DNA from 3 places in the Aurantimonas sp. DM33-3 genome. Region 2 is predicted to be linked to each of the others. Evidence: predicted binding sites of a transcription regulator. Region 2 holds the regulator's gene; each other region holds the start of a gene.
The links. Region 2 encodes LexA, which represses DNA repair genes until DNA is damaged. Its sites were predicted from a motif close to TGTTCNNNNTGTGTTCNG; they were not measured.

Region 1 (6,450 bases), on a different contig from region 2:
GGCCGGCTTGATCTGGCTGAGACCGTAGACTCCGTTGCCGCGCGCCTTGGGATTGTAGCGGCTTTCCACCCGCACCACGGCATAGGCGAGGGGGGCGGGAACGCCGGCCTCGGCGGCATGGCGTTCGATCAGCCTGTCGAGCGAGGCGCTGCCGGAGATGGTGCCGGTCTCGGCGGCTGCCTTCGCCTCCCTGGCGGCGACGGCGACATCGGCTTCGGCCGGCGCGTCGGCATCGTCGGCCGCATCCGCCGTTTCCTTGCCGGCGACGGCGATCCCCATGGGCGATCCGCCCGGGCCGTCGGCGATGCAGCCGGCAAGGGCCGCCAGCGACGCGATCATGCCGAACAACGCGGCCCGTGTGACGCACGCAGAGCCGGCAATGGCGGTCCTCGGCAGTGTCATGGAAGTTCCCTCGCGCAATGTCCCCTGTGCTGCCTGTCCGTCCCGAAGGCGGCGGAAACGTGGCACGGAGCCGGATCGGGGAAGACGGCCGCCGCTGGTGGCGTTGCGGCATCATCTGATCTATCCCGGTGGGCCATGACCGACACTGTTTCCCCGCCCGTTTCCGCCGCCCGCAACGATGATGCGACCGATCCGGTCGCGATCCTGACGCGGCTGATCCGCTGCCCCTCCGTGACGCCCGCCGAAGGCGGGGCGCTTGCCGCGCTGGAAGAGATGCTGGCGCCGCTGGGCTTTGCCATCGAGCGCCCGGTATTTTCCGACACCGACACGCCCGACGTCGAGAATCTCTTCGCCCGCGCCGGAGATTCTGGGCCGCATCTGGTCTTTGCCGGACATACGGACGTGGTGCCGCCGGGTGACGAGAGCGACTGGCGCGAGGGGCCGTTCTCGGCGGCGATCGTCGATGGCGAGCTCTATGGCCGGGGCGCCGTCGACATGAAGGGCGGCATCGCGGCCTTCGTGGCGGCCTATGCCCGCCATGTGCAGCGGTCCGGGCGCCCGGCCGGGCAGGTCTCGCTGCTGATCACCGGTGACGAGGAGGGCCCGGCGGTCAATGGCACGATGAAGCTCCTTGACTGGGCGAGCGCGCGCGGCGAACGCTTCGACGCCTGCGTCGTCGGCGAGCCGACCAATCCGGCGGCCATGGGCGACATGATCAAGATCGGCCGGCGCGGGTCGCTGTCGGCCGAAGTGCGGGTCACCGGCGTTCAGGGCCATGTTGCCTATCCGCACCTCGCCGACAATCCGCTGCGCTCCCTCACGGCCATTGCCGAGGCGCTGATGGACGAACCGCTCGACGCGGGGTCGGCGGAATTTCCGGCCTCCAATCTGGAGATCACCTCCATCGACACGGGCAACGGGTCGGTCAATGTCATTCCTGCGCGGGCCTGCCTGTTCTTCAACGTGCGGTTCAGCGACCGCTGGACGCCGGACAGCCTCAAGGACGAAGTGACCCGGCGCATCGAGGCGGCCGCCGCTTCGGGCCGGTTCCGGGAGGGCCGGGATGCCGCCAATGTCGAGATCGTCTGGCGGGCACGGCCCTCGGACTCCTTCCTGACGCGGGACGACGCGTTGACGCAGGCGCTGTCCGGCGCGGTGGAGGCGGTCACCGGCCGCCAGCCGCAATTGTCGACCTCCGGCGGCACGTCGGATGCCCGGTTCATCAAGGACTTTTGCCCGGTTGTGGAATTCGGGCTTGTCGGCAAGACCATGCACATGTCCAATGAACGGGTGCCCGTCGAAGATCTCGAGACGCTGACGAGGATCTATGAAACCTTCATCGCCCGCTGGTTTGCCACCCACGCCTGATCTGGTGCCGAGTCTCGACCACGTGCTGAACTTCTTTTCCGGTGTCGCCCTTCTGATGGCCGGGCGCGCCGAAGGTCTGAAACGCCTCGACCTGTCGGCGGACGGCTTCTGGCAGTCGTTTTCGGCCATGCTCGTGGCGCTGCCGCCCGTGGCCCTGTCATGGATCGAGTTCGAGACGTCGGCGCCGCGCACCGGCACGGCGGCGGGCTATGGCGCGGTGCCGGTCTATGGCGCCCATGCGCTGGCGGACTTCCTCGCCTGGACACTGCCGATCCTCATCCTGATGCTGGTCGCCAAGCGCGTCGGCTATTCGCGCAAGATCGTGCCGCTGGTGGTGGCGACGAACTGGGGCGGGGCGCTGCTTGCCTGGGTGTTCGCGCCCTACTGGCTGCTGATGCTCGCCTTCGGGCCCAGCAATGGCCTCTCGGCGCTGGGCCTCCTGGTGACCATCGCCTCCATCGCGCTGACCGTGCGGCTGATCTACATGGCCACCGGCAAGGACATGGCCGGGGCGGCGATCATCACCATCGGCATGATCGTCATCTCGCTGATCAGCTATGGCGCGGTGATGGATTTGACCGGCATCCGGCTGATCTGACGCGCGTTCAGCCCGGATAGGGCGGCAGGGTGCGCTTGGGCGCGGTGCCGTATTCCACCCGGGTCAGATACAGCCCGTCCGGCGGGGCCACCGGGCCGCAGCGCTTGCGGTTGCGGGCTTCCAGCGCGGCGACGAGGTCCGCCTCGCTCCAGCGGCCTTCGCCGACCAGCTTCAGCGATCCGGCGAAGGAGCGGATCTGGTTGTGCAGGAAGGACTGCGCCATGGCGTGGATGTGGATTTCCTCGCCCGGGCCGCGGACGACATCCAGCTGCTCCAGCGTGCGGATCGGGTTCTTCGCCTGGCAATGGGCGGAGCGGAACGTATCGAAATCGTGGGTGCCGACGAGGCGCTGGGCCGCCGCGTGCATGGCATCGACATCGAGCGGCTTCGACACCCACCAGACCCGGCCGATCAGCAGCGCGGTCGGCGCCCGGCGGTTGAAGATGCGGTAGAGATAGAAGCGCTTGCGGGCCGAGAAGCGGGCGTCGAAATCGTCGGCCACCCGCTCGGCCGACAGGATCGCGATGGGCGCGTCACGCAGATGCGCGTTGAGCGCGTCGCGCACCGTGTCCGGCTCCCAGTCGCGCTGCAGATCGACATGGGCGACCTGGCCGCTCGCATGGACGCCGGCATCGGTGCGGCCGGCGGCGAAGAGGGTCGCCGCTTCGCCGGTGAAGCCTGCCACCGCCGTCTCGATCACTTCCTGCGCCGACAAGTCGGTCTTCTGACGCTGCCAGCCGCAATAGGGCGTGCCATCATATTCGATGGTCAGCTTGAAACGGGGCATCAGGCCGCGCCGGCGCGGCCGCCCGCCGGAACCGGCGTTCCCTTGAGAAGCTCTTCGGCGCTCATGCGGCGTCCGCCGGCGCGCTGCAGTTCGAGTATGCGGATCGCGCCTTCCCCGCAGGCGATCAGCAGCCGGTCGTCGAGAAGCGTGCCGGGCGCGCCGTCGCCGGGCTCGGCCGCCGCGCGCAGGAACTTGACCCGTTCGGGCGCGCCGCCGAAGCTCATCATCGTCCAGGCGCCGGGGAAGGGCGAAAAGGCGTTGATCCTGCGGGCAATGCCGGACGCGTCACCGGTGAAGTCGAGCGCCGCCTCGGCCTTGTCGATCTTGGCGGCATAGACCGGTGCGCGGCCGGTGCGGGCGGCGATCGAATCCTGGTCCTCGAAGGCCAGCGTGCCCGCTTCGAGCTTGTCCAGCGCCTCGACCATCAGCGTCGCGCAGATCTCCGCCAGCCTGTCGTGCAGTTCGGCGGTCGTGTCGGTCGCGGCGATCGGGGTTTCGGCGGTCAGCGCAACCGGGCCGGTGTCGAGGCCGGCTTCCATCCGCATGACCATCATGCCGGTTTCGGCATCGCCCGCCTCAATGGCGCGCTGGATCGGCGCGGCACCGCGCCAGCGCGGCAGCAGCGAGCCGTGGCCGTTGAGACAGCCCTGGCGGGGCATGTCGAGGACCGCCTGGGGGAGCAGCAGCCCGTAGGCGACCACCACGGCGACGTCGCAGTCGAGGGCGGCGAAGGCCTCGCGGTCGGCCGGGTCCTTGAAGTTCAGCGGCGCGCGCACCGGCAGGCCGAGCCGTTCGGCCTCGCGCTGAACCGGCGACGGCGTCAGCGTCAGGCCGCGGCGGCCGGCCTTGCGCGGCGGTTGGGTGTAGACGGCGGCGATGTCGTGACCGGCCGCCGCCAGGGCGGCGAGCGTCGGCACCGAGAAGGCCGGCGTTCCCATGAAGACGACGCGCAGCGCCATGGTCCCCTCCGCGTCGCTCAGGCGGTCCTGCGGGCGGCCTTGGTGAACTTCTTCACCACCATGTCGCGCTTCAGCTTGGAGATGTGGTCGATGAACAGGACGCCGTTCAGATGGTCCAGCTCGTGCTGCACGCAGGTCGCCAGGATGCCGTCGGCGGTTTCCTCGTGCATCTTCCCGTCGAGGCCGAGATAGCGCACCGTGACCTCGGCCGGCCGTTCGACCTCGGCGTAATAGTCCGGGATCGACAGGCAGCCTTCCTCGTAGACGCTGACCGCATCGGAGGTCGTCAGGATCTCCGGATTGAGGAAGATGCGCGGCGCGTTCTCCTCCTCTTCCTTGGAGACGTCGATCACCATCATGCGCAGCGGCTCGCCGATCTGGATCGCGGCAAGGCCGATGCCGGGGGCATCGTACATCGTCTCCAGCATGTCGTCGGCGAGGCGACGCACCTGGTCGTCAACCGTTTCGACAGGCTTGGAGGTCTGGCGCAGAACCGGGTCTGGCAGGATGATGAGGGGCTTGATCGTCATGGCGTTCAGGTAATGGCTGGCACGAAGCCGGTCAATCTCGGATGAAGGCCGAGGCCGGCTTTCCGCAGGCCCGGATGATGGCCCCGCCGTCGTCAGGCGTGGCCGGATGGTCTATGTTCGCGTTTTGGTCCCGATTCGTTAAGGGTCGCCCGCTAGAGTTCGGTCATGGACAGCGCCGCCTTCGCCGCAGCCTTCTCGGCTCCCGTCATCTTTCTCGGCGATCATCCGCTGACGCTGGCCGAAGCGTTGCTGGCAGGGCTTGCGGCCCTGTTCTTCGTCCTGTGGCGGCGGGCGAGCCGTGCCGCGCGGGAGGCGGGCGATCAGGCCGACCGCAGCGACAGCGAGGCGTCGGAGCGGCTCGACGCTGTGCTGCGCTCCCAGGCCGAGATCACCGGCCGCATGCAGACCATGGCCGAGATCATCGGCTCGCGGCAGGCGGACCTGACCCGCACGCTCGCCGAACGGCTCGACGGGCTGTCCACCCGCGTCGGCCAGTCGATCCGCGAGACCGGCACGGCCACCAGCGCCTCGCTTACCGCCCTGACCGAACGGCTGGCGGTGATCGACCGGGCGCAGGGCGAGATCCGCGGGCTTGCCGGCGAGGTCGTGCGGCTGCAGGACATCCTGTCCAACAAGCAGAGCCGTGGCGCCTTCGGCGAGGGGCGGATGCAGGCGATCGTTGCCGACGCGCTGCCGTCGGCCGCCTATTCCTTCCAGGCGACCCTTTCGAACGGCAAGCGGCCGGACTGCCTGATCCGCATGCCGAACGGCGCGCCGTCGCTGGCGATCGACGCCAAGTTTCCGCTGGAGGCCTTCACGGCCCTGCGCGAGGCCGAGAGCGACGAGGCGCGGACCTTCGCCGCCAGCCGGATGCGCCGCGACATGGACGTGCATGTGCGCGCCATCGCCGACAAATACCTGATCCCCGGCGAGACCCAGGACACGGCCTTCCTGTTCGTGCCGTCCGAAGCGGTCTTCGCCGAACTGCACGAGCGTTTCGAGGACATCGTCCAGAAGGCCTACCGGGCGCGGGTGGTGATCGTCTCGCCATCGCTGCTGCTCCTGTCGATCCAGGTGGTGCAGGCGATCCTCAAGGATGCCCGGATGCGGGCCGAGGCGGGGCGCATCCAGAAGGAGGTCCGGCTTCTGGGCGAGGATCTCGTCCGGCTCGACGCGCGGGTGTCGGCGCTGCGCACGCATTTCGGACAGGCGGGACGCGACATCGACCAGATTCTGGTGTCGACCGACAAGCTGATGCGGCGCGGCGAGCGGATCGAGGCGGCCGAGCTCGACGATGACGGAACGGCCGCCGGGCCGGTGACACGCGCGGCACCGGGCGCCGTCTGACTGCTATCAGACGCGGACAGCAACAGGCCGGATGTCTACTGGCGGAACTTTCGTCAGTGGCAGGAAGAATTGCATTCGCAACCATATTAAGAAAAAGTAAAGGACTCGTGGATCGATTTCGCGCATCCTACGTTGCTTGTCTGTCACCGGTTGATGATGGGGGATGACATGCGGCGCTCGGCCCGGGTTTTGATGACGGTACTGGCTCTGGGCGCAATGCCCATGGCGACGCCGTCTTTCGGCGCGCAGGGCTCGCAACTCGCCGTCGCCTACAACGACCAGACCGATCTCGATTTCCGCAAGGGCCTGCAGATCCGCCTGTCCTGGACCGGCGACTACGCTGGTGCCTTCGACGGCCACATCGCGGCATCCTCGCTGCGCGCCATTCGCGATTTTCAGGCCCGGCACGGCATGGTCGCGGACGGCGTCATCGACGAGGCGATGCTGCGTCTCCTGATC
Region 2 (6,450 bases):
TAGATCAGCGTCTGGCGGCCAGCATTGGTCAGGTGGTCGTCACCGCGGATGATGTGGGTGACGCCCATGTCATGGTCGTCGACGACCACGGCCAGCATATAGGTCGGGCTGCCGTCTGAGCGCAGCAGCACCAGATCGTCGAGATCCTTGTTGGGAAAGCGGACGTCACCCTGCACCTTGTCACGGACGATCGTCTCGCCCTCCAGCGGCGCTCGCAGGCGGATCACCGGCTTGACGCCCTCGGGGGCCTCGGACGGGTCGCGGTCGCGCCAGCGGCCGTCATAGCGCGGCGGACGCTTCTCGGCGCGCGCGGTCTCTCGCATCTCTTCCAGTTCGGCCTGGCTGGCGTAGCAGCGATAGGCCTCGCCCTTGGCGAGCATCTCCTCGACCACCTCGCGGTGGCGGTCCGCCCGCTCATACTGCGACACCGGCGGCTCGTCTGCGGTCAGGCCCATCCAGTCGAGCCCGTCGATGATCGCCTGGACCGCCGGCTCGGTCGAGCGGGCGCGGTCGGTGTCCTCGATCCGCAGCAGCATCTTGCCGCCCGTTGCCCTGGCGTAGAGCCAGTTGAACAGCGCCGTGCGCGCGCCACCGATATGCAGGAAGCCCGTCGGCGAGGGGGCAAAGCGGGTCACGACGGCGTCCGTCATGGTCTCTCCGATATTGATACGCTGAGTGTTGGGAGCGATCGGCGTGGATCGCTTTCGCTTGGCGGCTGTGTACCATAGGCGAGGGGAGAGACAAGCCGACGGGACCGGACGGCATGGACAGCGCCAGCGATCGCGACGAACGCGCAGGCGCGGCCTTCGGGCGGCGCGACGCCGTTCGGGCAGCGTTCCGGCGCTGGCGGGCGACGATCGTGCTGCCGCCGCGTAGCCGTTGGCGCCGTCTCGGCCGGGAATGGCTCGCCGACCAGTTTGCCGCCGAGACCCGCGCCCGTACCGGTTTTCTCCTGGTCCCGCTCGGCCTGATGATCGGCGTGGCGCTCGTCCACGGCGCCGGCTGGGCCCCGAATGTCTGGCTGACCGTCCTTGCCGCCATCGCCAGCCTCGGCCTCGCGCTGCGCCGTATGGGACGCCCCGTTCTGCACCCGATGCTGATCCTCGCGGGCTTCACCTTCGTGGGTACCGCCCTTGCGATCGGCGAGATTCAGCGCACCGAAACGACGATCCTGTCCGGCCAGGCGACGGTGCGCATTGCCGGTCCCGTCCTCTCGCGAGAGCGGACGGAGGACGGACGCTATCGCTATGTGATCGCAGTCGCAGAAACCGAGCGGCCAGTCCTGTCGCGACCGCCGGAGCGAGTGCGCATCGTCGTCGGCAGCCGACATGAGCCGATCGCGCCCGGCGGCCTCTATCGCGGCCTCGTCCGGCTCGGGCCGCCGTCCGGTCCGGCATTTCCCGGCAGCTACGACTTTGCCATGGCGCCGTTCTTTGCCGGGATCGGAGCCTATGGTTATTCGCTCGGCGCGCCGGAGGCCGAGCCGACGCCGTCCACGGCAAGCGACGATGGACGCGGTCTTCTGGCCGAACTGCGGCATCTGCAGACGCAGACGCGCCTCGCCCTGACCGAGCGCATCAGCATGGTGATCGGCGGCCGGGAAGGCGCCATCGCCGCGGCCCTCATCACCGGCGAACGCGCCGGTATCCCCGACGATGCCCGCGAATGGCTGCGCGGCACGGGGCTCGCCCACGTCCTGTCGATCTCGGGCCTGCACATGGCGATCGTCGCCGGCTTCGCCATGCTGGCCGTGCGGTCGTCGCTGTCCCTCGTGCCGGCCATCTCGCTGCGCCTGCCGGCGAAGAAGATTGCGGCCTTTGTCGCGCTGGCCGTCGCGGCGATCTATCTGGCGATCTCGGGCGCCAATGTCGCGACCCAGCGATCCTTCGTGATGCTGGCGATCATGCTCGGCGCCGTGCTGATCGACCGCCCCGCCCTGACGCTTCGCAACGTGGCGATCGCTGCCATCGTCGTCATCCTCGTCGCTCCGCATGCGGTGATGACCGCCAGCTTCCAGATGAGCTTTGCGGCGACCGTGGCGCTGATCGGCGGCTATGCGGCCCTGTCGCAATGGCGCGCGGGGCGCGAACGCGGCCGCGAGACGGATAGGGGCGTCGCCGGCAAGATCCTGGTCGCGCTCTCTGCGATCATGGTCACGTCGCTTCTGGCGGGATCGGCAACCGCGCCTTATGCCGCCTATCACTTCCACCGGATGGCGGCCTTCGGCTTCGTCGCCAATCTCCTGACCATGCCGCTCTTCACGCTGTGGATCATGCCGCTGGCGCTGGTGGGAACGCTGCTGATTCCGTTCGGGCTCGACGCCTGGCCGTTCCAGGCGATGGGTGCCGGCCTCTGGCTCGTCCTCGAGATCGCCCGCAACGTCTATGCCTGGCTGCCGGACCAGGCGATCGGACGCATGACCGCATCGGGACTTCTGCTGCTGACGGCGGCGATCCTCACCGCGTCCTGTCTGGCAAGCCGGTTGCGCTGGCTTGGCCTGCCGCTGGCACTCGCCGGATTCGTCGCAGCGCCCGACAGGACGGTCCCACCGGAACTGCTGATCTTCGAGGACGGCAAGGAGGTCGCGACTCTCGCGGCGGAGGGCCAGCTTGCTTTCCTTCGTGCAAGGCCCAGCGGTTTCATCGCGGAACAATGGGAGCGGGCCTTCGAGGCGCGGGCGCCGCGGGGCACGGACACCGAGCGGATCCGTGCGACGATTCCCGCCGAGTGCGCGGCCAAATACTGCCGCTTCACCACGCGCGGCGGCCTGCGGGTGGTCTGGACTGAGGATTATGCCCGCACGGGCGATGCCTGCGACGAGGCGGATGTTGCCATCGTCTCACGGGCGATCCGGCTGACGGAATGCCGATCCGGCGCCTTTCTGGTGACGCTGCGCACGCTGCGGCGGACCGGCTCGCTGGCGATCGGCCGGGAGGCGGCGACAGGCCGGCCCCGCATCGTGCCGGCGGTCAGCGATCCGCCCGAACGCTGGAACGTTCACCGGCTGGCGCCCTGGCCGGAATACTGGCGCAAGCCAGCCGCGCCAGACCCGCCGGTACCCGTCACGCAGCCGGCCTCGGCGACCGTCAGCAATGGGGGCCCGGCCGGTTCAGGCCGAACCGCGACGGTTGGGCCCTGAGCGAGGACGAGCCGGTTTCGGGCCTCAACGCTTCGGGCGCGAGTCGCGAGGACCTATCACCCGTTCTGCACCGACCGCGTTCCGTCCGGAGCGGTCAGTAGCGGCGGATCAGGCCGATCAGCTTGCCCTGGACCTTGACCCGGTCCGAGCCGAAGATCCGGGTTTCATAGGCCGGATTGGCCGCCTCCAGCGCGATGGTGTCGCCGCGACGGCGGAAGCGCTTCAGGGTCGCTTCCTCGTCGTCGACGAGGGCGACCACGATCTCGCCCGGCGTCGCCGTGTCGCCCCGGCGGATGACCACCGTGTCGCCGTCGAGAATGCCGGCCTCGATCATCGAATCGCCCTTCACTTCGAGGGCGTAATGTTCGCCGCTGCCCAGCATGTCCGGCGGAACGACGATGGAATGGGTGTTGTGCTGGATGGCCGAGATCGGCACGCCGGCGGCGATCCGCCCCATGACAGGGATGGCCGTCGAGGCGGACGCCTTGGCCGGCGCCGGTTGCGCCGTGGGGGCGGGCCGGGCGGTATCGCGACTGCCTTCGATGACGCTCGGCTTGAAGCCGGTGCGCCCGACAGGTGCCGGGCGGTTGCCCTGAATCGACTCGGGCAGTTTCAGGATTTCCAGCGCCCGGGCCCGGTTGGGCAGGCGGCGGATGAAGCCCCGCTCCTCGAGCGCGGTGATCAGGCGGTGAATGCCGGACTTGGACCGCAGGTCCAGCGCGTCCTTCATTTCATCGAAGGACGGGGGCACACCAGTCTCGCGCACCCGATCGTTCACGAAGACCAGAAGATCGTGCTGCTTGCGCGTCAGCATCCGGGCGACTCCTCAAAACAAAACCTGAACAAACCTATCTGTTCTAGTTGTGTTCCGCAAGTGGCTCCAGCGCCGTCAGGGGGACGTAATCGCAGGGATCGCCTGCTTCGGCCGGTGCGGCGCGGACCGGGCGCACGAGCAGGGCATCGGCCGCAGCATAGATCGACAGCAGCGAGGAATCCTGGCGCGACAACGGCACGATACGGGGTGGGCCGGCGCCATCCGGTTCGATCCGGGCGCGGACGAAATCCGTGCGGTCGCCATTGTCCGACATCGGCGCGGCGAGAACGCCCCGGCGGTACAGCGGACGCGCGGGACGGCCCGCGAGGCGCCGGACCAGCGGTGCCAGGAAGAGGGTGGCGGCGACCATGGAGGAGGCGGGGTTGCCGGGCAGGCCGACGACCCGCATGTCGCCCAGCCTGCCGGCCATCAGCGGCTTGCCGGGGCGCATGGCCACTTTCCAGAAGTCGAGGGAGACGCCATGGGCGGCGAAGACCTTGCCGACGAGATCGTGGTCGCCGACCGAGGCGCCGCCGATGGTGACGAAGATATCGGCGCCGTCGGCGATCGCCTGCGTCAGCTGGGCATCGATGGCCGCTTCCCGGTCGGGCGCGATCCCGCAATTCAGCGGCAGGCCGCCGGCCTCGCGCACCAGCGCAGCGACGCCGAAGGTGTTGGAGGCGACGATCTGCGAGGGGCCGATGGGTTCGCCGGGCAGGACGAGCTCGTCACCGGTCGCCAGGATCGCCACGCGGGGCCGGCCGCGTACCGGGATCGACGGATGGCCGCCGCTGGCGGCCAGCGCGATGGCGCCCGGGGTGAGCACGGTGCCGGCGGTGAGAAGCGGCGTGCCGGCTGCGAAGTCGATTCCCGCCGGGCGGATGTGCTGGCCGACGACGACCGGCGCCGTCGCCGTGACGGTGCCGTCCCGCCGGTCGGCGTTCTCCTGGATCAGGATGGCGTCGGCGCCGGCCGGGACCGGCGCTCCGGTGGAGATGCGGATGGTCTCGCCTGGCTGCAGCGTGCCGTCATAGGCATGGCCGGCGGCCGATTCGCCGACGAGCCGCAGGGAGGGGAAGGGCGCTTTGTCGCCAAGGTCGGCGGCGCGGACCGCGTAGCCGTCCATGGCGGAGGCGTCGAAGGCCGGCTGGGTGCGCCGCGAGGCGAGGTCCGCGGCCAGAATGCGGCCCGACGCGTCGCGCAGGGGCAGCGTCTCGGTTCGGTCGAGGGGGCGGGCGTCCTCGACGAGGAGACGATAGGCCTCCTCGACGGGGATGAGACTCACGACGCGGCGTCCGCCGACCAGTCGCCGGAGCGGCCGCCGGATTTCGCCAGGAGGCGGATGCCGCTGATGGTCATGGTGCGGTCGACCGCCTTGGCCATGTCGTAGATGGTGAGGCAGGCGACCGAGACGGCCGTCAGCGCCTCCATCTCGACGCCGGTCTTGCCGCCGACCCGCGCCGTCGCGGTGACCCGCAGGCCGGGCAGCGCAGGCTCGGCGGTGATCTCGACACCGATCTTCTCCAGCATCAGCGGATGGCAGAGCGGGATCAGGTCGTGGGTCTTCTTGGCGCCCATGATGCCGGCAATGCGGGCAATGCCAATGACGTCGCCCTTCTTGGCCTCGCCGGCCAGGATCAGGTCGAGCGTCGCCGGCTCCATCATCACGAAGCCTTCGGCCTCAGCGACGCGGCGCGTGCGCTCCTTGTCGCCGACATCGACCATGGACGCGGCGCCGGTGGCGTCGAGATGCGTCAGCGTGGCGTCGCGCGGATCGCTCATGCGGGCACCGTGATGGCAGGATCGCCGCCGATCAGCGCCCGCGTCGCGGCCTCGACGTCCTCCTGACGCATCAGGCTCTCGCCGACGAGGAAAGTGCGGATGCCGTGCCCGGCGAGACGCTGGCAATCGGCATGGGTGAAGATGCCGCTTTCGCCGACCAGGACGCGATCGTCGGGCACGAGGGCGGCCAGCCGCTCCGCGGTGTCCAGCGAGGTCTCGAAGGTGCGCAGATTGCGGTTGTTGATGCCCAGCAGCGGCGAGGCGAGGGCAAGCGCCCGCTCGGTCTCGGCCTCGTCATGCACCTCGACCAGCACGTCCAGGCCATAGGCGACGGCCGCGGCTTCGAGGTCGCGGGCAAGGGCGTCGTCGACCGCGGCCATGATGATGAGGATCGCGTCGGCGCCCCAGGCGCGGGCCTCGGCCACCTGATAGGTGTCGTAGAGAAAATCCTTGCGCAGCGCGGGCAGGCTCGTCGCCGCGCGCGCCGCCGTCAGGAAGGACGGATCGCCCTGGAAGGACGGCGTGTCGGTGAGAACGCTGAGACAGGCGGCGCCGCCGCGCTCATAAGCGGCTGCGAGGGCGGGCGGGTCGAAATCCTCGCGGATCAGGCCCTTGGACGGGCTCGCCTTCTTCACTTCGGCGATGAGCGCAAACTCGCCGGCGCGATGGCGCGCGCCAAGCGCCGCCGCAAAGCCGCGCGGCGGCTCGACGGACG
Region 3 (6,450 bases), on a different contig from region 2:
TCATGCGCCTGATGTCGAAGCTGCCAAGCCCGGCAGAGGACGACACGCCGGATCATCATCCGACGCGCTCGGCCGGCATCACGCCCGCCTTCTCGCTGGAAGGCCGCAACAAACCCGAACCGGCGGAATAGGAGGCCGACGCAGATGGATCTCGCTGTACTCTGGGCCTTCATCATCGCCTTCGCGGTGATTGCCTATGTCATTCTCGACGGCTTCGACCTGGGCACCGGCATCCTGTTCCCGCTGCTCGGCCGGCACGAGAACCGCGACACCGCCATGAACACGGTGGCGCCGATCTGGGACGGCAACGAGACCTGGCTGGTGCTGGGCGGCGGCGGCCTGTTCGCGGTCTTCCCGCTGGCCTACGCCATCATCATGCCGGCCATCTACGCCCCGGTCATCGCCATGCTCCTGGCGCTGATCTTCCGCGGGGTGGCCTTCGAGTTCCGCTTCAAGACCGTGCGCGGGCGCTGGATGTGGGACGTCTCGTTCTTCGTCGGCTCGATCGTCGCCGCCTTCAGCCAGGGCGTCGCCCTCGGCACGCTGGTCCAGGGCATCGACATCGACGGGCGCGCCTATGCCGGCGGCTGGTTCGACTGGCTGACGCCCTTCTCGCTGATGACCGGCGTTGCCGTCGTCGTCGGCTACGCGCTGCTCGGCGCCACCTGGCTGGTCATGAAGACCGAGGGCGAATTGCACGACATCGCCCGCCGCTACGCCTGGATCTCGGCGGTCGGCACCATGGTCCTGATCGGCGTGGTCAGCCTGTGGATGCCGTTCATGGAAGACCAGTTCTATCTGCGCTGGTTCACCTTCCCGCAGATCTTCTACGTGGCGCCGGTGCCGATCCTCGTCGCGCTGGCCACCTTCAGCCTGTTCCAGTCGCTGGCGACCGGCAAGGAGATCCGGCCGTTCCTGTCGGCCCTGGCGATCTTCGTCCTGTCCTTTGCCGGGCTCGGGATCACCTTCTATCCCGACATCATCCCGCCCCACGTCACCATCTGGGAGGCGGCCGCACCGGAATCCTCGCTGATGTTCCTGCTGGTCGGGGCGACGGTGCTGATCCCGCTGATCCTCGCCTATACCGGCTATTCCTACTGGGTCTTCCGCGGCAAGGTCCGCGAGGGCGAGGGGTATCACCATTGATGGCGCGGCACGGCGACCGCCCGGCGAACGAGGACCCGGCGCCGGGTAGCCTGAAAAGCCGGCTCGGATGGTTCGCGCTCCTGTGGCTCGGCGGCGTGGCCGCCGTCGCCACGGTCGGCTACGGCATCCGTCTGGTCCTGATCGGCTAGAGCGCCAGTTCCGGCACCGTCTCGCGCACCAGCGCCATGTCCGCGTGAAAAGCTTCGCGCTCGCGCTCCTGCGTGGCCTTGTCGGGCAGCCGCAGGATGTAGGACGGATGCACGGTGACCAGCGCCCGGGTCCCCTCGTCGAGGTCGATCAGCTTCGACCGCGTGTTGCGGATCGTCACGGTCTTGCCGAGGACGGCGGAGGCCGCCGTCGCGCCCAGCGCGACGATCAGCTTCGGCCGGATCAGGTCGCGTTCGAGGTCCAGCCACCAGCGGCAGGCCCGCACCTCGCCGCCATTCGGCTTGGCGTGGATGCGCCGCTTGCCGCGCGGCGCGAACTTGAAGTGCTTCACGGCATTGGTGACATAGGCGCGGCTGCGGTCGATCCCGGCCTCGCCCAACGCCGCGTCGAACACCTTTCCCGCCGGCCCGATGAAGGGCTCGCCGGCAATGTCCTCCTGGTCGCCCGGCTGCTCGCCGACGAAGATGACCGGTGCATCCTCCGGCCCTCGCCCGAACACCGTCTGGGTCGCCGGCTCCCAGAGCGGGCAGGCGCGGCAGTGGCTGGCCGCCTCGCGCGCCGCGGCGATCGATGTCGGGCGCTTGTCTGCCGGCTGCGCCGCCAGATCGGGTTGTCGTGCCATGTCGCGCTCCTTCTGGCGTTCGTGCCGCAGGCTCGGCAAGGTCGGCGCGGTCTCGATCATTCGCCGCGACGCCGCCTCGGCCCCGGCGATCAGCGGCTTGATCAGCGCCGTCTCGGGCATGTTTGCCCAGTATTTCTTCGGCATCTCGGCGCGCATGGCGTTCACCTTGAGCCGCGCCGGGTTGAAGATCGACGCGTAATAGGTGAGCCACAGCGCCTCCATGTCGTCGCCCTCCGGCCGCATGTCCTTCGTCGCGCCGGGCAGGAAGGTCAGCTCGCAGCCGTCCCAATGAGCGCTGCGTTCCGGCGTCAGGATCGTCCAGACCATCCCGGCGAAGCGCCGGGCGAAGAACGGCGCGGTGTGTTCGACGATGTGGTGGAACGGCTCGAACCAGGCGACGTAGTGGCGGCGGCCTTCGTCGTCCTCGATCTCGCGAAAGCGCACGAAGGCCTTCATCTTGTGGCTGTCGCGGCGGACCGCCTTTTCCATCTCGGCGGCGCGCAGGATGTCCGGGTCCGACGCGATCTCCAGGAGCTTCTTTTCGCGTTGCAGGCGCCACAGCAGGCGATAGGCGAAGACGAAGCGGTCGGCATCGGCATGGCAGACCAGCTTGGCCGCCAGTTCGGGAAACGCCTTCGGCGCGGTCGGCTGCGGCGCGCCGGCGGGCGCCGGGGGCAGCGGCTCGGCGAAGAGGCCCGCGGTTTCGTCACCGACCGTGAAGCTCATCTCATCCGGCGGCACGCCGAGCGCCAGCGCCGTGCGCGCCGCCTGGCGCCACGCGTCGAAATCGGCGGAGAAGGAAAGACACGCAACATACATGGGATCGGGCTCGCCTGCGGGACGAAATGAAACCTGCATGACGGTGCCGCGGTTCCCGCCGATGCCCCGCGGCCCGGCCGGCGGCTTGTGTAAGGCGCGACGCTCAGAACAGTTCGAGCTGGGCCGTCCGCTGCACCTTCGGCACGAAGCGTTCGCGCAAACCGGCGCTGTCCGTCGCCGCGCCCGGCGACCAGTCGAGCGCCTCGATGAACGGCCGAACCTTGTCCACCGACTGGCAGAGCCGCGCCACGTCGTCGAGGCGCAGGCTGCGATGCCGCCGCGTCGACAGGATGCGGTTCACCGCCCGCGTGCCGAGACCCGGCACCCGCAAGAGCATCTCGCGGTCGGCACGGTTGACGTTGACGGGAAACCGCTCGCGATGCTTCAGCGCCCAGGCGAGCTTCGGGTCGATCGCCAGATCCAGCATGCCCCCGTCGCCGCCCGCGACGATTTCGCCGCGGTCGAAGCCGTAGAAGCGCATCAGCCAGTCGGCCTGGTAAAGCCGGTGCTCGCGCATCAGCGGCGGCTTGGAGAGCGGCAGCCGGCTCGAGGCGTCGGGGATCGGCGAGAAGGCCGAGTAATAGACGCGCTTCAGATGATAATTGCCGTAGAGATTTTCCGACCGGCCAAGGATCGCGTCGTCGTCCGATCCGTCGGCGCCGATGATCATCTGGGTCGACTGGCCGCCGGGCGAAAAGCGCTTCGGCTTGGCACGGTCCCGCTTCTCGCCCTTGTGCTCCTCGATCTTGGCGCGCAGATGCCCCATCGACCTGCGGATATCGCGCGGGTTCTTTTCCGGCGCGAAGGCTTCCAGTGTCACGTCGGTCGGCAGCTCGATGTTGATCGACAGGCGGTCGGCGAACAGCCCCGCCTCCTCGATCAGCGCCGGTGCGGCGTCGGGGATCGTCTTCAGGTGGATGTAGCCGCGGAAATTCTCCTCCAGCCGCAGCTTGCGGGCGATCCGCACCATCTCCTCCATCGTGTAGTCGGAGCTGCGGATGATGCCGGAGGAGAGAAACAGCCCCTCGATGTAGTTGCGCCGGTAGAAGGACATCGTCAGGTCGACGACCTCCTGCACCGAAAAACGCGCCCGCGGCACGTTCGACGACGAGCGATTGACGCAATAGACGCAGTCATAGACGCAGAAATTCGTCATCAGGATCTTGAGCAGCGAGATGCAGCGCCCGTCCGGGGCGTAGGCATGGCAGATGCCCGAGCCCTCGGTCGAGCCGATGCCGCCGGACTTCGACGAGTCGCGGCGGGTCGAGCCGCTGGACGCGCAGGAGGCGTCGTATTTGGCGGCGTCCGAGAGGATCGCCAGCTTGTCGATGAGCGTGGTCTTGGCCATCCCGCCTGTATAGGGTTCTCGGAATGTTCCTGCGAGCGGTCGCGGCCGGATTGCCCTGCTACAGGCTGTCGCAGGTGGTGGCCCCGGAGCCGCCTTGGGCGCTTCGGCCTGCATCGGAGGCGGGAAACCGTCCTGCGCGACGACGCCACAAACGAAAACGGCCGGGCAAAAACCCGGCCGTCGCATCATGGAAGGGTTGCCGGCGCCTAGTGCGACTGCGCCTTGGCGACCGCGCGCTTGGTGACGACCTTGACGAGGTTGGCACGATAATCCGACGAGCCGTGCAGATCGGCCAGCATGTCGCTCGGATCGACCGACAGCCCCTCGATGGCGGAGCCGTCGAAATTCGCCGACAGCGCCTGCTCGGCGGCTTCCCAGCGGAACGTGCCGTTCGAGCCCGCGCCGGTGACGCCGACCTTCACGCCATCGCCGCGCCTGGCGACGAAGACGCCGCACATGGCGTAGCGCGAGGCCGGGTTGCGAAACTTCTCGTAGCCGCACTGGTCCGGCGCCTCGAAGGACACCGCGGTGACGATCTCGTCCTCTTCCAGCGCGGTCTCGAACAGGCTGACGAAGAATTCGTCCGCCGGCATTTCGCGCTTGAAGGTGTGGATCGTCGCGCCCATCGCCTTCAGGGCGGCCGGATAGTCGGCGGCAGGATCGTAGTTGGCGACCGAGCCGCCGATCGTGCCCATGTGGCGCACGGCGATGTCGCCGATCAGCCCGGCCAGCGAGGCAAAGCCCGGACAGGTCGACTTGATCCCTTCATGGGCGGCGATCTCGGCATGGGTCGTGCCGCCGCCGATGCGGATCGAGCGGCCCTCGACGCTGATGCCCTTGAGCTCGGCGACATGGCGCAGATCGACCAGCGCCGTCGGCGCGGCCAGACGCTGCTTCATGGTCGGGATCAGCGTCATGCCGCCGGAGAGGAACTTGCCCTCCCCGCCGCTGTCGCCGACCAGCCGGACGGCCTCGTCGAGGGTCGAGGGGCGATGATAGGTGGTCTCGTACATCTCAGGTCTCCCTTGGCGCCGGGTCGCGCCTGTCCTGTCCAGGCGCGGGCCGCGCGGCGCGGCTGTCTCGATGGGACCAGGGGTCCCGGAAGGCTGCCGGCGGCCGGTCTGCGGCCGCCGGACGATCAGGTCGCCGTCAGGTGACGGCGTGGAGCGCCCGCCACACCTTCTGCGGCGTCGCCGGCATGGTCAGGTCGTTGTTGCCGATGGCATCGGTGATGGCGTTGATGACGGCCGGCGGCGAACCGATCGCGCCGGCCTCGCCGCAGCCCTTCATGCCAAGCGGATTGCCGGGGCACAGCGTCTCGTTGGTCGACACGTCGAACATCGGCAGGTCCCAGGCCCGCGGCATGGCGTAGTCCATGTAGGACGCCGTCACGAGCTGGCCGGTCTCGTCGTAATGGGCGCCTTCCAGCAAAGCCTGGCCGATGCCCTGGGCGAGACCGCCATGCACCTGTCCCTCGACGATCATCGGGTTGATCACCCGGCCGAAATCGTCGGCGGCGACGAACTGCACGATCTCGGTGGTGCCGGTCTCCGGATCCACCTCGACCTCGCAGATGTAGCACCCGGCCGGGAAGGTGAAGTTGGTCGGATCGTAGAACGCGCCTTCCTTCAGGCCCGGCTCCATGCCGTCCGGCAGATTGTGGCCGGTATAGGCGCCGAGGCAGACCTCGTGCCAGCCGAGCGACTTGTCGGTGCCGGCGACCTTCACCTCGCCATTCTCGATGACGATGTCGCCTTCGTCGGCTTCCAGGAGATGCGCGGCGATCTTCTTGGCCTTGGCCTCGACCTTGTCGAGCGCCTTGTGGATCGCCGACATGCCCACCGCGCCGGAGCGCGAGCCGTAGGTGCCCATGCCGAACTGGACCTTGTCGGTGTCGCCATGGATCACCTGGACGTTGTCGACCGGCAGGCCGAAACGCTCGGCGACGAGCTGGGCGAAGGTCGTCTCGTGGCCCTGGCCGTGGCTGTGCGAGCCGGTGAGGATCTCGATCGTGCCGACCGGATTGACCCGGACCTCGGCCGATTCCCACAGGCCGACGCCGGCGCCGAGCGAGCCCACGGCCTTCGACGGCGCGATGCCGCAGGCCTCGATGTAGCAGCTCATGCCGAGGCCGCGCAGCTTGCCGCGCGACTGTGCCTCGGCCCGGCGGGCCTCGAAGCCGGCGACGTCCGCCGCCTGCATGCCGGCATCCAGCGTCGCGTCGAAATCGCCGGCGTCATAGGCCATGATGACCGGCGTCTGGTGCGGGAAGGAGCGGATGAAGTTCTTGCGGCGCAGTTCCGCCGGCGAAACGCCGAGCTCGCGCGCCGCCGTCTCCATGGTCCGC

Region 1: rmuC (DNA recombination protein RmuC) is a predicted target of LexA. The motif match lies at 4,759-4,776, and genes of this name have one in related genera.
Region 3: H9Q09_RS17755 (putative DNA modification/repair radical SAM protein) is a predicted target of LexA. The motif match lies at 4,117-4,134, and genes of this name have one in related genera.

The regions. Positions count from the first base shown of each region.
Region 1 is NZ_JACSGS010000013.1:61,931-68,380, forward strand. It holds gene H9Q09_RS16565 (transglycosylase SLT domain-containing protein) at 1-402, opposite strand, end outside; gene dapE (succinyl-diaminopimelate desuccinylase) at 538-1,770, shown strand; gene H9Q09_RS16575 (hypothetical protein) at 1,775-2,368, shown strand; gene truA (tRNA pseudouridine(38-40) synthase TruA) at 2,376-3,155, opposite strand; gene fmt (methionyl-tRNA formyltransferase) at 3,155-4,114, opposite strand; gene def (peptide deformylase) at 4,132-4,644, opposite strand; gene rmuC (DNA recombination protein RmuC) at 4,810-5,991, shown strand; gene H9Q09_RS16600 (serine protease) at 6,214-6,450, shown strand, end outside.
Region 2 is NZ_JACSGS010000001.1:451,764-458,213, reverse strand. It holds gene gltX (glutamate--tRNA ligase) at 1-650, opposite strand, end outside; gene H9Q09_RS02535 (ComEC/Rec2 family competence protein) at 764-3,139, shown strand; gene lexA (transcriptional repressor LexA) at 3,234-3,953, opposite strand; gene glp (gephyrin-like molybdotransferase Glp) at 3,997-5,238, opposite strand; gene moaC (cyclic pyranopterin monophosphate synthase MoaC) at 5,235-5,735, opposite strand; gene trpC (indole-3-glycerol phosphate synthase TrpC) at 5,732-6,450, opposite strand, start outside.
Region 3 is NZ_JACSGS010000015.1:48,946-55,395, forward strand. It holds gene H9Q09_RS17735 (cytochrome ubiquinol oxidase subunit I) at 1-131, shown strand, start outside; gene cydB (cytochrome d ubiquinol oxidase subunit II) at 145-1,146, shown strand; gene H9Q09_RS17745 (DUF2474 domain-containing protein) at 1,146-1,295, shown strand; gene H9Q09_RS17750 (UdgX family uracil-DNA binding protein) at 1,292-2,755, opposite strand; gene H9Q09_RS17755 (putative DNA modification/repair radical SAM protein) at 2,859-4,103, opposite strand; gene H9Q09_RS17760 (xanthine dehydrogenase family protein subunit M) at 4,310-5,116, opposite strand; gene H9Q09_RS17765 (xanthine dehydrogenase family protein molybdopterin-binding subunit) at 5,253-6,450, opposite strand, start outside.